DNA from 2 places in the Paenibacillus sp. RUD330 genome. Region 1 is predicted to be linked to the other one. Evidence: riboswitches for the same ligand, from Rfam matches in the RefSeq annotation. Region 1 holds a riboswitch; the other holds the start of a gene.
The links. Region 1 has a riboswitch for cyclic di-AMP ahead of CIC07_RS19280 (TrkH family potassium uptake protein). Riboswitches for the same ligand answer to the same signal wherever they lie in the genome.
Positions count from the first base shown of each region.

Region 1 (7,389 bases):
CGGCATGGCGGAAGGCAACGCCAAGGTGACGCTCGACGAGAAATTCAAGCTGATCGAGCGCGATGAGGAGCGCAGCGTCAAAGCCGCTTCGGGCTTGGCCGCATCCATCGGCTTGACGACGATCCGGCGCATCGAGGCGTTCGACAACTCCAACATCCAGGGAACCAACCCGGTATCGGCCATGGTCGTTTTCATCGACGGCAAGCCCGACAAGAAGGAGTATCGCAAGTACAAGGTCAGGACCGTCCAAGGGCCGGATGATTACGAGACGATGCGGGAGGTCATCCGCCGGCGGTACGAGAGGGTTCTCAAGGAAGGGCTGGAGCTTCCCGATCTCATCGTGGTGGACGGCGGCAAAGGGCAGATCAGCGCGGCGATCGACATTCTCGAGAACGAGCTCGGCCTGCAGGTTCCGGTATGCGGACTCGTGAAGGATGCCAAGCACAAGACGGCGCAGCTTATGGTCGGCGATCCGCCGGAGCCGGTCATGCTGCCGCGCGACAGCCAGGAATTCTATCTGCTGCAGCGCATCCAGGACGAGGTCCATCGCTTCGCGATCACGTTCCACCGCGAGCAGCGGGGCAAGTCCATGGTCCAATCGACGCTGGACTCCATTCCCGGCATCGGGGAGAAGCGCCGCAAGCAGCTGCTGAAGCATTTCGGCTCCCTCAAGAAGATCCGCGAAGCATCTCCCGAGGAATTCAAGCCGCTCGGCATCGGCTCTGCCCTGGCGGAGCGGATCGTGGCGGCGCTCAAGGAAGAATAGCATACGCCTGCCTCGAGACGGGCAGGACGCAGCAAAAAGCCTGCTTGGCAGCGGCGCCGCTATCGGCGGAGGCTGGCCGAGCAGGCTTTTTTTGATGGCTTTTCCTTGATTGCCTCGCCTGGCCTGCCGGCAGGTTCCCGAGCGCAGGTCCCGGAAAAGGCCGGACGAAGGTCCAGTTCATCCGCCGAATGACGTCATGCTATCATGGTGAAGCGGCAATAGGCTTCGGCAAGCATGGAGGGAAATCATGAACAAAAAATTCGTTCCGATCCTGTTATGGAGCATGGCGGCGGTGTATGTGCTGCTGATGGCGGAGCTGCTCTTCCTGAGGGAGGGGGGCAGCCTGAGAAGCTTCAATCTGATTCCATTCCATACGATCCAGGAATACATCAACGTCGACGGCGGCATGCGCAGGAATGCGGTGGACGTCAACATATGGGGCAACATCCTGATCTTTGTTCCCGCTGGGATCTATGCCATGCTGATCGGCAAGTCGGAATCGTTATGGCCCAGGCTCGCGGCGGTCGCGCTGCTCAGCGCAGCCGTGGAGGCCGGTCAGTATGTTCTGGCCGCAGGGGCGGCCGATATCGACGATGTGATCCTCAACGCGACAGGCGGCTTGATCGGGATCACGATCTATTCCGTCCTGAAGCTGGGATTGAGGAAGCAGGAGCGGGTCAAGCTCTTTCTGTCCCTTTTGTCGGCCGGAGTCGGCGTGCCGGTGCTGATCCTGTCCCTCATCCTGTACGCCGTCAACCGGGTGTGAGCCCAAAGAAAAAAGCAGAGAATCCGTAGATTCCCTGCTTTTTGTTCTGCAGCGTCGACAACAGGAGCCTAACCGGGCGCTATCGGGACGGCGCTCCGCCGCGAGCCGTACCCTTTCATCGCCCAGGCGACGCCGGCAGGAGCGACGATATAGACGACGCCCGCAAGGATATTGGCGCCTCCTCCGATCAGGAAGAGCGAGACCGACATCAGCACGGAGTCCATGATGGCATGGGCGAATACCGCCGTGAAAAATCCGAACCGAAGGAAGATGTATCCGAACAGAAGGCCGAGAATCGTCAGTTCGATCAGCCTCGTCGTAGACGGGTAGATCGGATAGGTCACATGTCCGAGCGCCCAGATGACCGTAGGGATGAGACAGGCGACAAACGGGTTTTTCAGCCACTTCATCAGCAGGCCGATGCCGAACAGCCGGTATACGGCTTCCTCCTGGATGGCCGCGCACCACGCCAGCAGCGGCATCAGCAGCGGAGCGGCCAGGTTGTAAGGCGACTGGGTCACGTCGCTGGTCGACCAGGCTCCGGTGAATGCCGACAGGCCGATCAGGATAACGGTCTGCAGGCCGAGAAGGATGAAGCCGAGCACATAGGCAAGCTTCATGCTGCTCCAAGCGGTCTCTCCGAAGCGGGACTCGCGGGAGGTCAGCCACAGCCGCCTGCCCTGCGCGCGCCATAGTCCATCTCCCGCGACGAGGGAGAAGTAGGCGGATAAAGCGAGCAGGAAGGTGAGGCCCATCGTGATGACGAGCTGGACCTGGACGACGGTCTCGGCGTTGGGCCGCGCTCCATACATGGCCCGGAGGCCGTCGAGCATGTTCAGGTTGTTGATGGCATAAAAGCCGAGGAACACGAGGCTGATCGCCCATCCGCGTCGGAAGGAGCTGTACTTCCTCATGACGATGGAATAGATGACGGCGAGAATGAACAGGATGCCGCTCGGCAGCAGATTGCCCAGCAGCGACAGGCTGGAGGCGATCCGGTCCTGATCCGCCGTGTAGGCGAGGTAATCCTTGGGCACTTCATATCGCGGCGTGAACTCCGCCAGGACGGTCTTGCCGCCAGGCTCCGCTGCGGCGGCGGATGGCGGAGCGGCCTCGATGGTGAGGCGGGCTCGGCCGATCTCTCCTCCCTGCACGGCATATACCGTCTTGTAGCCCGCCGATTCTCCGATCCGCTCCAGCTTGCCGTAGCCAAGCTCGGCGGCTTGCTTGACGGCGAGACGGTCCAGCTCTTCGGCGCTGGGGGCAAGGACGTCCGAGGATTTTCCGGCAGAGGGCTTGAACACCTGCTTCCAGCCGATCACCCGGCCGCTGGCCATGCCGACCTCGACGAACATCTGCCCTTCGGGCAAGGAGAGAGACACCTGCCACGTATCGGTCGGGACGATCTTGCCGGGACCTTCATCGAATTTTTTGGCCAGCTTTTCCTTGCTGAGGTAACCGGTGATGTCCCGGTCGGATTGGTGGACCGTATGAGCGGCGAGAGGCTCGGAGCCGGTCAGCTGCCGGGCGAAAGCCATCGCTGCCTGCTGAGCCTCGTCCTTGGGAACAGGCTTTGCGGAGGCTTCCTCTCCCGACAGCCCTCCCGCGAAGGATGGGACAATCTGCAAAATCAGGAAGATGGCGGCTCCAATGATTCCCGTCCAGAAATACTTTCGATAGCTTTTCTCCAACTCGGAGCTGTTCATGATTGTCCTCCTGACGATGCCTGACTGCAGGGCAAGCTTTTATAACCTTACCACAGCGGCTTTCAAATTATCCATGCCGCGGCAGGGAGAGATCGAGATTTCGCGCAAAAGAAAGAGCAAGGGCAGGATTGCGCCTTGCTGCGCTTGTCCCAGCACTCTTTTCCGTCCCATATCGCCCAGCAAGCTTGGATTGGGACATTGGTAACCCGTCCTCTATCCTATATAATCAAATCCGACCATATAGAACAGCCGAATTTCCAAAAGAATACGGGGGAACCATATAGCTGCCTGGCGCAGCTTGGGGTGAATTCCGTTCCGGCGCAGGCGGCAGCCTGCCGGGAGCGGATAGGGCAGCCGTCATGCCCGAATCCGACAGCTAACCTCGGAGGCTGCTTGACCGGACTCGCAGGGCGCACAGGCACTTGGGTTTCCAGTGCTTTTTTTGTGCTTTTTGAAGCGACGGGGAATGATGCCAGGACTTCGCGAACGGCAGGGATATGGAGGCAAAAGGAGAGTCGCGGGCATGCAATCATGGTCTTCAGTATTCAAGCAAGCTTTCAAATTGTCGCCGCCGCGCATTCTCGTCGCCGGTTTCGCCGTCATGATCGCCATCGGCTCGCTGCTGCTGATGCAGCCGTTCGCGACAGCCGGCGGAGAGGGCACGAGGTGGATCGACGCCCTGTTCACCGCTACTTCGGCGGCCTGCGTCACAGGCCTCGTCGTCGTGGATACCGGCACCCATTATTCGGTGGCAGGCCAGATCATCATTCTGATGCTGATTCAGGTCGGCGGCCTCGGCTTCATGACGATGGCGACGCTGTTCGCCCTCGTGCTGCGCAAGCGCATCTCGCTCAAGGACCGGCTGCTGCTGCAGGAAGCGATGAACCAGAGCTCCATGGAGGGAATCGTCCGGCTGATCCGCAAGGTGCTGCTGTATTCCCTCGTCGTCGAGGCGGCGGGAGCGCTGCTGTACGCGATCCGCTTCGCGGCGGACATGCCGCTCGGCCGCGCCGTGTACTTCGGCATCTTCCACGGCATATCCATGTTCAACAACGCCGGCTTCGACATCTTCGGCGACTATCGGAGCCTTACCGGCTATGTGTCGGATCCGCTCGTCAATATCGTGACGATGGTGCTTATCGTTACCGGCGGCCTAGGATTCATCGTGCTGTCCGATCTGATGGAATGGAGGACAAACCGCAGGTTCTCCCTCCATTCCAAAGTGGTCCTGCTGGCCACGGGCAGCCTGATCGTCATCGGAGCGGTCGTCATCTTCATCTTCGAATATTCCAACGCCAAGACTATGGAGCCGCTCGGCTTCGGAGGCAAGGTGCTCTCGGCCTTCTTCCAATCCGTCACGACGCGCACGGCGGGGGCCAACACGCTCGATATCGGGGCCATGCGCCAGGCGAGCCTGTTCTTCATGATCATCCTCATGTTCATCGGGGCCTCGCCGGGCTCGACGGGCGGCGGCATCAAGACGACGACGTTCATGACGCTCGTCGCCGCGATGGGCGCGATGATCCGCGGCAGGGAGGACATCGTCCTCTTCCGCTACCGGCTGGCCAAGGAGCGCATCATGAAGGCTCTGACGATCACGATGCTGTCGCTTGCGCTCGTGCTCGTCGTGACGATGGTGCTCTGCACTGTCGAGGACCGCGATTTCCTGCGGATCCTGTTCGAGACGGTATCGGCATTCGGCACCGTCGGGCTCAGCACGGGCATCACGACCAGCCTCAAGGATGTCAGCAAGCTGCTGCTCAGCCTGACGATGTTCGCCGGCAGGCTCGGGCCGCTGACGATGGCCTACGCGCTGAGACCGAAGCAAGGCAAGGAATTATATAAAAATCCAGAAGGCAAGATTATCATCGGATAGGAAAGGAAATAAAGAGACACAATGGGAAAGGGTTCAAAAGGAGAGCAATACTGCGTCATCGGACTGGGGCGATTCGGCTCCAGCCTGGCCAAGGAGCTCATGCAGCTCGGCTACGAGGTGCTCGGCATCGATCGCAGCGAGGAGCTGGTGGACGATATGAGCGCCGTGCTCACCCATACGCTGTGCGCCGACGCGACGGACGAGGATGCGCTGCGAGCGATCGGGATCCGCAACTTCGACTGCTGCATCGTGGCCATCGGGGGAGACATCCAGTCGAGCATCATGGCGGCGATTCTGGTCAAGGATTCCGGAGTCGGCAAGGTCGTCGTGAAGGCGGTGTCGGAGCTGCACGGCCGGGTGCTGGACAAGCTTGGCGTCGACAGGGTCATCTATCCGGAGCGGGATATGGGCATCAGGGTCGCCCATCAGCTCGTATCGCCCAATCTGCTCGACTATATTGAGCTGTCGTCCGAATACGCCGTCGCGGAGCTGGCTGTTCCGGGCTGCCTCAACGGCAAGGCGCTGTCCGAGATCGACACCCGCCAGCGCTACGGCTGCAGCATCGTTGCCATCAACAAGCCCAAGGGCATCATCATCGCTCCCCAGGCGGATTCCGTCCTGGAAGAGAAGGATGTCATGGTCGTCATCGGAACGAACGAGGGCATCGAGCAGTTTGAAAACGCGGTGAGCCGCGGCTGACAACAGCCGTGGAGGCGATGGGCGGGCCGGCCGGCGTTGGGGCGGCCCGCTCCAGGCATACGCATAGAAAGAAAGGCAGGAGGCGCGTCAGTCGACGCGGACTCCTGCCTGTTTGGTTTCAGCGGCCCTCTGCTGCATGGCCTTCAAGCTTGCCACCGGCGAAGCCGAGCGGCGGAAGTAGTTCGCGGCCGCCTCGCGGATCCAGTCTCTGACCGCAGGCTCGAGCCGGGCCGGATCGCCGTGGATGAGCGAGGTGGTCCGCTTGGTCTGCTCCAGCTCCAGCACAGGGACGACCATGAGGTCGTTGTCCGCCAGCATCTGCTGCCGGATATAGGAATGCGGCAGCAGCGTCGCGGCTCCGCATGTGTGGAGCAGCCTCAGGATAGCTTCGAACGAATCGATTTCCATTTTGACGTCGGGATGCAGCCTGTGGGTGTCAAACAGCTCGTCGGTCAGGTTCCGGTACCAGGTTCCTTTGGAGAAGAGGATCATCGGCAGCCCGCTGAGCGTCCGGATCGCCAGCTTGCCGTTCTCGGTGAGCAGATGGCAGCGGGGAAGCACCAGCTCCAGATGGTCGTCGAACAGAGGGACGCAGTGCAGCTGCGGGTCGTCGATGACGGATGCCACCAGGCCGAGATCGATTTTTTTGTCCCGGACGAACGATACGATCTCATGGGTCTTGCCCGTGACGGCCTTGATGTCGATCTCGGGATGGCTGGCGGTCAGCGCCTGGATGAGATCCGGCAGCGTCGTCTGCAGTGTCGTCAGGCTGGCCCCGATCGTCAGGCTGGAGCGATGAGTCTGCTTGAACTCGCCCAAGGTGCTCATATATTTGCGGTGCAGCTGGCGGGCCTGGAGCGCGTAGTCGTAGGTCAGCTCGCCGATGCGCGTCAGCTCCAGCCTCCGTCCGACGCGGCGGAACAGCTGCGCGCCGAGCTCCTGCTCGAGCTTGGCGATCTTCCGCGACAGCGCCGGCTGGGACAGGTTGAGCAGCGCCGAGGCTTTGTTCATGCTGGACTGCTCGACTACGGCGGCGAATACGTTGAGATCTTCGTTGAGCATTTCCGGCAGCCTCCGTTCCTTCCGAAGAGAATGGTCGAGCAGACAGCAACCGGGATCTTCCGGATGCCGGCAGCTTCCCCAAGGGGAGCTGCCGCCTCATGGCTTCAGCTCTTATGCAAATAGGTTATAACATTGTATAAGGAATAAACAATATCTTTATAAGGAAAAAAAGAGTACGATGGAAACTGTGGCTAAACTGTGACCGGAAAAAGCAGGGGAAAGCTGTCGGGATTTGTTGACGCTCCCATGCACGGGCTGTAAAATGGATAAGGTTTGCACAAAATTCGACCGATGATGACTGGAAATCAAACGGCTGGAAAGGAGAACGCTTTATTTATGAATGGTAACTCGTACTTAACGCGCAAGATTCACTCGCTGCTCGGGGTGATTCCGCTCGGCCTGTTCCTCGTTGAGCATGCCATCACCAACTACTCGGCGTTCGAAGACGGACCTGAGGGCTTTAACGACAGCGTCGGCTTCCTGAACGGACTGCCCCTTGTTCTCTTCCTGGAGA
Region 1 covers NZ_CP022655.2:4,206,559-4,213,947, reverse strand. Annotated here, with positions in the region: gene uvrC (excinuclease ABC subunit UvrC) at 1-766, shown strand, start outside; gene CIC07_RS19290 (VanZ family protein) at 1,014-1,532, shown strand; gene CIC07_RS19285 (CPBP family intramembrane glutamic endopeptidase) at 1,601-3,238, opposite strand; cyclic di-AMP (ydaO/yuaA leader) riboswitch at 3,476-3,643, shown strand; gene CIC07_RS19280 (TrkH family potassium uptake protein) at 3,762-5,114, shown strand; gene CIC07_RS19275 (potassium channel family protein) at 5,136-5,813, shown strand; gene CIC07_RS19270 (LysR family transcriptional regulator) at 5,901-6,875, opposite strand; gene CIC07_RS19265 (succinate dehydrogenase cytochrome b558 subunit) at 7,212-7,389, shown strand, end outside.

Region 2 (7,389 bases), 590 kb from region 1:
CTATTCCACATCTCCTTCAGGCTCTGCCGGAGCCGGGATTTGAATGCTCTTTCCCTTTCAATATACCCCCAGGGGGTATGTATGTCAAGCCGGATTGTTCCTCAGCATGTTCTTGCCCGTACTCCAAGGCCCAGCTCCCCCTTATGATGGACATATGCCGCGGAACCACAGCGGCGGCGCGCCCGTCCCGGAGCATCGCCCTGATCTTCTCGCTCAAGCAAGGCGTCCCGTCGTATCTGACTTCATGCCCGGCCAAGCGGGAGCTGACCAAAATCATTCGCTTCGCCTCCTTTCTGTCTTGCGATTACGCCTTTCATTATAATACGGCGCGATGGACAGCTCCATCCCTTCCATCCCCGGGAAAAAGGAAGGTGTACAGCCGGATCAGACGGAGCAGCGGTTCAGGACCCGGTACGAGGAAATCGAGAAGTCCGAGAGCTGCGGCTATCGGGCCGAGCTGCTGACGCAGATTGCCCGCTCCCTCGGCCTTCAGCAGAAATTCAGCGAGGCCGAAGCCGTTCTGGACATCGCGCAGACGCTGCTTCCGGAATCCACTCCTTCGGCCGCAATCCGCTATTGGCTGGAGCGGGGCCGCGTCTACAACTCCTCCTCCCGCCAGACGGAAGCGCTGCCTTGTTTTGTCGCGGCCGGGCAGGCGAAGCTTATCCGATCCGGCTGGATCTGCTGAAGTCCAGGGATGCCGCCGATCCGGACGGGTACGTATACGAGGAGCTCGGAGAATGCCTGCTTGCGCTTGGACGCTATCATGAAGCCGCCGAATGCTTCGGCCAGGCGCATCCGCTCCTTTCCCAGGACCGCTGGTTTTCCGGGCCGGAGCGGCTTGAGCGGATAAAGCGGCTGTCCCGCGCTAAGACATAAAAAACCAGCAGGCAGGCGCATTCGGAAATGCGCCTGCCTGCTGGTTTTCAATTTGCCCGTCCGGCAAGCTGCTGAAGCCCCGATCCTTGAGCTTGGAGCCTGCCGAAACTCCGAGCCGCTCTACTTGGCCAAATCCTCGATCGAGGAAATATCCATATAGGAAGGAACGACGAGGCCAAGCCTCGTACCCTTCAGGTTCGCCCCGAGATCCTCGTACTTGTCCTTGTACTGCTCCGCATAGTCCTTGTGCGTGATCGGCAGCCATGCCGCCACGATCGCGTCGGCGTCGCCGTTCGCCACTCCCGCCCACATCGGACCGGCTTCCACCTGCAGCAGCTCCGTCTTGTAGCCGAGACGGTTCTCCAGCACCCACGCCACAACGTTCGTGCTGGCGATCTCGGAATCCCAGGCTACGTAGGCGAGCTTGAACGGCTTGCCGGACACCTTCTCGATGCCGTCCACCCAGCCGTCGATCAAGGCCGCGTTGTCTTTCGCCCAATCGGCTGCGGCTGCGGCCGGTTCGGCGCCTTCCTGGATGGCCACCATCACTTTGGCCATATCGGCATCCGTCCATTCGAAGCGGTCGAGGAATTCATAAACCGACGGCGCATCCTGCTTCAATCCGCCGCGCACGATCGTATGGATCTCCTCGTCCTCCCCGAACGATTTTTTGGGATCGTCCAGATATTTCAGATCATACTTCCCGAACATCCAGTGGGGCGTCCAGCCGGTGACGATGATCGGCTCCTTCTTCTTGATCGCCTTGTCGAGCGCAATCGTCATCGCCGCTCCCGAGCCTTCGACCAGCGTCCAATCCGTCAGGCCGTAGTCCTCGACAGCCCGATTGGCGGCAGCCATCAGGCCGGCGCCGGGATCGATGCCGATGATTTTATAGCCGACTGCCTTGCCGACGGATTGCTCGCTTCCGCCGGAATCCGTCCCGTTTCCATTGTTGGCCGCTGAACAGCCTCCAAGCGCGATGGCTCCAGCAAGTCCGAGTATCCCTGCCATTTTCCAAGAGTTCCGAATCAAAATCTATCCTCTCCTGTCTGCATGTTTTTTTCCTTTGACGAGATGCTGCGTCAGCCGATCCAGGAAGATCGCCAGAATGACGATGGCCAGGCCGGCTTCGAAGCCTTTGCCCGTCTTGATCTGGCTGACGGCGCGGTACACATCCGCTCCGATGCCCTGCGCCCCGATCAGGGAAGCGATGACGACCATGGACAGAGCGAGCATGAGCGTCTGGTTGATGCCCGCCATGATCGACGGCACCGCGAGCGGCAGCTGCACCTTGAACAGCTTCTGGGAAGGGGTGGAGCCGAAAGAATCGGCCGCCTCCACCAGATCGGCGGGCACCTGCCGGATGCCGAGATTCGTCAGGCGGATCGTCGGCGGCACCGCGAAAATGACCGAGGCGATGACGCCGGGCACGACGCCCAGATTGAAGAACGTCACGGCCGGGATCAGATAGACGAAGGCCGGCATCGTCTGCATGAAATCAAGGATGGGCGTCACGATGCTCTGCGTGCGGTTGTTCCGGGCGCAGGCGATTCCGATCGGCACGCCGAGCACGATGCTGACGATCGCCGATGTCAGCACGAGCGCCAGCGTATCCATCGTATGGTCCCAATAGCCGAGATTGTCGATCAGGAACAAGCCGACGAATGTGAACAGCGCCATCGGCCAGCGCATGATCCACCAGGCCAGCGCCGTAAACAGGACGATCAGCACGAGCGCAGGGGGAAGATGGAGCAGATAAGAGAAAAAGTCCACGACGCCTTCGATTCCGGCTGAAATCGGATCGAACAGGAAATTCATGTTCTCCTCGATGGAATCGACCATGCGGTCCACCCATTTATCAAGCGGTAGTTTCGGCAGCATCGACGCTCACCTCCCGTTCCGCGACATGTCCGGCAAGCGCTCCGAGCACCGCTCCGCGCACGATGACGCCGACGATCCGTCCCGCCTCGTTCACGACGGCGACCGGGTACTTGCTGGTGCCGCATATGTCGAACAGCTCGTGGAGCAGCATCTCCGGAGTGACGACCGGAGTATCACGGACGACGATCTCCTCCAGCGGCTGCCCGCGCCTCACCGCTTCCGACGCGTCGTCGGCGGTAATGACGCCGATCAGCTTGCGGCTGCGGTCGGTCACGAACAGATTGGAGATGCCGCTCTCGCGCATCAGCTGCAGGGCGACCCTGGCGCCGCGGTCGAGGCCGATCGTCTCGGGACGCAGCATCACATGGGAGGCGGTCAGCACCTTGGACAGATCCACGTCCTCGACGAACCTCTCCACATATTCGTTGGCAGGATTGACCATGATTTCTTCCGGCGTGCCGATCTGCACGATCGCTCCGTCCTTCATGAGCGCGATGCGGTCCCCGATCCGCAGCGCCTCATCCAGATCATGCGTAATGAACACGATCGTTTTTTTCATTTTCTCCTGAAGCTCCAGCAGTTCGTCCTGCATGTCCTTGCGGATGAGCGGATCGAGCGCGCTGAACGCTTCGTCCATCAGCAGGATCTCAGGGTCGTTCGCAAGCGCCCTTGCCAGTCCGACCCGCTGCTGCATGCCGCCGCTCAGCTGCTCGGGATAGCTGTCGGCCCTCTCTTCCAGCCCGACAAGCCGCAGCGCTTCCCTCGCTTTCGGCTCTCTTTCCTTTTTGGGCACCTTCTGGACCTCAAGCCCGTACTCCACGTTTTCAAGCAGCGTCCGATGCGGGAAGAGCGCGAATTTCTGGAAGACCATGCTGATCTTTTTCTGGCGCACCTTCCTCAGCTGCTCCGCATTCAGGCGGGTAATATCCTGTCCCGCGATGCGGATGGCGCCTCCCGTCGGCTCGATCAGCCTGTTCAGCAGACGCACGAGAGTCGATTTGCCGCTGCCGGACAATCCCATGATGACAAAGATTTCCCCAGGCTCGACGGCAAACTGGACCCGGTTGACCCCAACCGTATGCCTCGTTTCTTTAAAGATCCTGTCCTTGCTCCACCCTTCCTTCAGAAGCGGCAGAATTCGTTTTGGATCCTCGCCGAATATTTTCGTCACATCCGTGACTTCAATGATCGACAAGCGCTTCACCTCCTCATGGCCTCGCTTGCGGCCAACGCTCACTCGAACTAGTCTATCGAACAATTTAGGACACCGTCAACCGTTTTATCCGTATAATAAGTACGTACGGTTTTTTCTGTACATACTTTACATGCGAAATGCTCCCGTATCCTCTCACATGCTCGTTCATTAACCGCTTTACATTGCCGGAATTGTTTCTTACAATTACTTTGTCAGCCGAGAAGGCGATGAAGGAGCGGACATGATGACCAATGATTTCGCCGGCTTGGAGGCCGCGCAGGAGCAGGCAATCCAGAAGGCGCGCAAGCGCGTGATCGAGTCCATCGGCAAGAACATGGACCTGTACGGCATTACGCAATCGACAGGACTGCTGTATGGGCTCATGTTTTTCCAGGACAAGCCGATGAATCTCGACGAGATGGGCCAAGCGATGGAAATGAGCAAAACCAGCATGAGCACCGGTATCCGCACGCTGGTTGATTTGAATATGGTGAACAAGGTATGGGAGAAGGGATCGCGGAAGGACTTGTATGAGGTCGAGCGGGACTGGCACCAGACTTTCGCCGATTTTTTCGTCCTGAAGTGGAGAAAGGCCGTGGAGCTCAACCTGATGGCGCTCCGCCGCTCCAAGGCGGAGCTCGACAAGCTGGCGGAGAGCGGCGGCTCGGAAGCCATGCAAGTCCTGATCGGCGGCGATCTCGAGAAGATCCGCCAAGCGATCGACTATTATTTGTGGCTGGACCGGGTCATCGATCTGATGGAATCCGGCGAGATATTCAAGCATGTGCCGAAGGAAGAGCCTTCGGACTGAAGCCAAAAAGAAGCCTTCCCCCGCGGGAAGGCTTCTTTTTGGTCCTGCTGCTGAATTCGGCCGACTGCGCAAAAAAGAGAGACAGGCGGCTCATGCCGCCTGTCTCTCTTCATCCTACACTACCGCCCGTCATTCTCCGGCGTCGTCGGCCGTTTCTTCCTCTTCGCTCACCATCTTGCTGTAATCCTCGCCCGTCGCGACGCGGCGCGCCGTAACGTAGCGCTTGGCATAGTAGGCATCGTCCAGATCCGTGTAACGGACGCCCTTGCTCGAGGAGTGGGCGAACTTGCCGTCTCCGACATAGATGCCGGCATGCGAGATGCCGCGGCCGCTGGTGTTGAAGAAGACGAGATCCCCCGGACGAAGATCATCCTTGTCCACCTTCGTGCCGGCCTTGGCCTGGGACTGGGAGGAGCGCGGCAGCTTCACGTCGAACTGACCGAAAATATAGCGGACGAATCCCGAGCAGTCGAACCCTGCCGTAGTCGTGCCTCCATACTTGTAGGGAGTGCCGAGAACCTTGCCGATGGATGACTTCAACTCGGTGCTCGCGAATACGCTGGATGATGCGAACACGGCAATAAGAATGAAAGCGGTGATGGACATGATGACTTTCTTCACAGATGGTTCTCCCTCCGGTGCCTACGAAGTTAGCTGATGGGTTCGGTAGAAGGTTCCCTAGAATTCTCTCTTGCAGAATTCATTCACCCCGATTGGTTCCCCCGTTTTTCTTAACGAAAATTCGGCATTTATTTGTTTCAAGCCTGTTTGCTAATGGTTAATATTCGTAGTTTCTTGTCGAACTCCTCCCTTTGGATTATTAGAAGTCTTTCATAATTGGTAGGCTTGCAGAACTATGCATAGTATTCCAGACTATGAAAAGCCTCCAGCATTGGCACGGCTTTAGTTGCATATCCCTATAATTCTACGAAAAGTGGATAATCTGTTCGGCACCATGAACGGCGCCAAATAATCAAAGCCTGGCACCAGGATGGCCCCGAGCCTTCAAGAATAGCTGTTTTGTCGAATTGCGTTGTGAATGACGCCGACTCTTTCTTGGCTCGATGTTCTCCAGCTCCCCTCCACGCCGATCCTGCTCAATATCTTTTCCAAGATGACGATTGCCGGATAGCGGACGAGGCGAAGGGAATAGGATTGCGCCCGCCCCCTCCCCTGCACGGCATGAATAGTCCCTTTTCCTTGATCCTCTCCAGGCCTCTATTCCCATTTGCTAGAAATTTCTCCCTGTCTCCATCCAATTTTCCCCTTTTATCGATAAGCACTTTCATTGATAATGAAAGTGCTTTCAATAGATTCGACAAAAGGAGGCCGGATATTCCCTCTCATTCCTGCTTCGCCCCTATCATTCCATCCTTCAGGAGGTATCGTTCATGTTCAAACCGAACCGCCGCATCGCCGCTTCCGCGCTGAGAGTCTTGATGCTTGCCGTGCTGCTTGCCTTCTCGCTCATTCCGCAAGGCGTCGCCGTCCAGAAGGCCAGCGCTGCGGATGCATGCAGCGGAATCGCTGCCTGGAGCTCGTCATCCATCTATACCGTCGGGCAGAAGGCGGTCTACTCCGGCACGCTGTACGAAGCCAAATGGTGGACGCAAGGCGAGCGTCCGGATCTCGCCGGAGAATGGGGAGCTTGGAAAGTGCTGTCCGTCTGCTCGGCATCCCCTACGCCGACTCCGACAGTAACGCCTGCTCCTTCGGCAACGCCTAAGCCTAGCGCCACGCCGACACCGACGCCGGTGCCGACCAAAACGCCGACGCCGACGGCCACTCCTGCGCCTGCCGGAAAAATCATCGGCGCCTATGTAGCCGACTGGCATTTCCCCGTCATCAGCACCGTGCCGGCCGAGAAGCTGACGCATGTGTTCTACGCCTTCGCCGACGCGACCTCTACCGGTGTCGGCGGAGGGGATGCCGGCAAGCTGTCGCAGCTCGTCTCGCTAAAATCCAAAAATCCGAATCTCAAGGTTCTCGTCTCCGTCGGCGGCTGGGGCCGCTCCGCCAGCTTCCCGGCAGCGGCGGCTTCGGAAGCAAGCCGCACGGCGTTCGCCAACAGCGCCGTCTCCTATATCAGGGCCAATAAGCTGGACGGCATCGATATCGATTGGGAATATCCGGGCTCCGGCGACCGCGCGAACTATACGTTGTTCATCCAGAAGCTCCGTTCGGTTCTGGACGCGGCCAGCTCCGCCGATGGACGCTCCGCCAACAAATACCAGCTCACTGCCGCAGTCGGCGCCTCCGATTACGGTCTCGGCAACATCGATATCGCCGCCGTCATTCCTTCCTTCGATTTCCTCAATGTCATGACGTACGATCTGCAGAACGGAGCGAATACCCATCACACCGCTCTATACAACTCCTCGATGGCAAGCTTCAGCGTCGATTCCGCCGTCAAACTGCTGAAGAGCAAGGGCGCTCCGGCAGCGAAGCTCGTCGCCGGAGGCGCCTTTTACTCCCATGGCTCCGGCGACTACACCTATGATGAGCTCAAGGCGAGCTATATCAACAAGAACGGCTGGACTCGCCAGTGGGATTCCACCGCAAGGGCCCCGTACCTGACCAATTCCAGCGGCGGCTTCCTCAGCTACGACGATGCGGAATCGCT
Region 2 covers NZ_CP022655.2:3,611,873-3,619,261, forward strand. Annotated here, with positions in the region: gene CIC07_RS16385 (hypothetical protein) at 332-688, shown strand; gene CIC07_RS16390 (glycine betaine ABC transporter substrate-binding protein) at 1,000-1,890, opposite strand; gene CIC07_RS16395 (ABC transporter permease) at 1,915-2,760, opposite strand; gene CIC07_RS16400 (quaternary amine ABC transporter ATP-binding protein) at 2,738-3,955, opposite strand; gene CIC07_RS16405 (GbsR/MarR family transcriptional regulator) at 4,197-4,766, shown strand; gene CIC07_RS16410 (C40 family peptidase) at 4,896-5,387, opposite strand; cyclic di-AMP (ydaO/yuaA leader) riboswitch at 5,391-5,524, opposite strand; gene CIC07_RS16415 (glycosyl hydrolase family 18 protein) at 6,158-7,389, shown strand, end outside.
Region 2: another riboswitch for cyclic di-AMP. It lies ahead of CIC07_RS16410 (C40 family peptidase); the one in region 1 lies ahead of CIC07_RS19280 (TrkH family potassium uptake protein).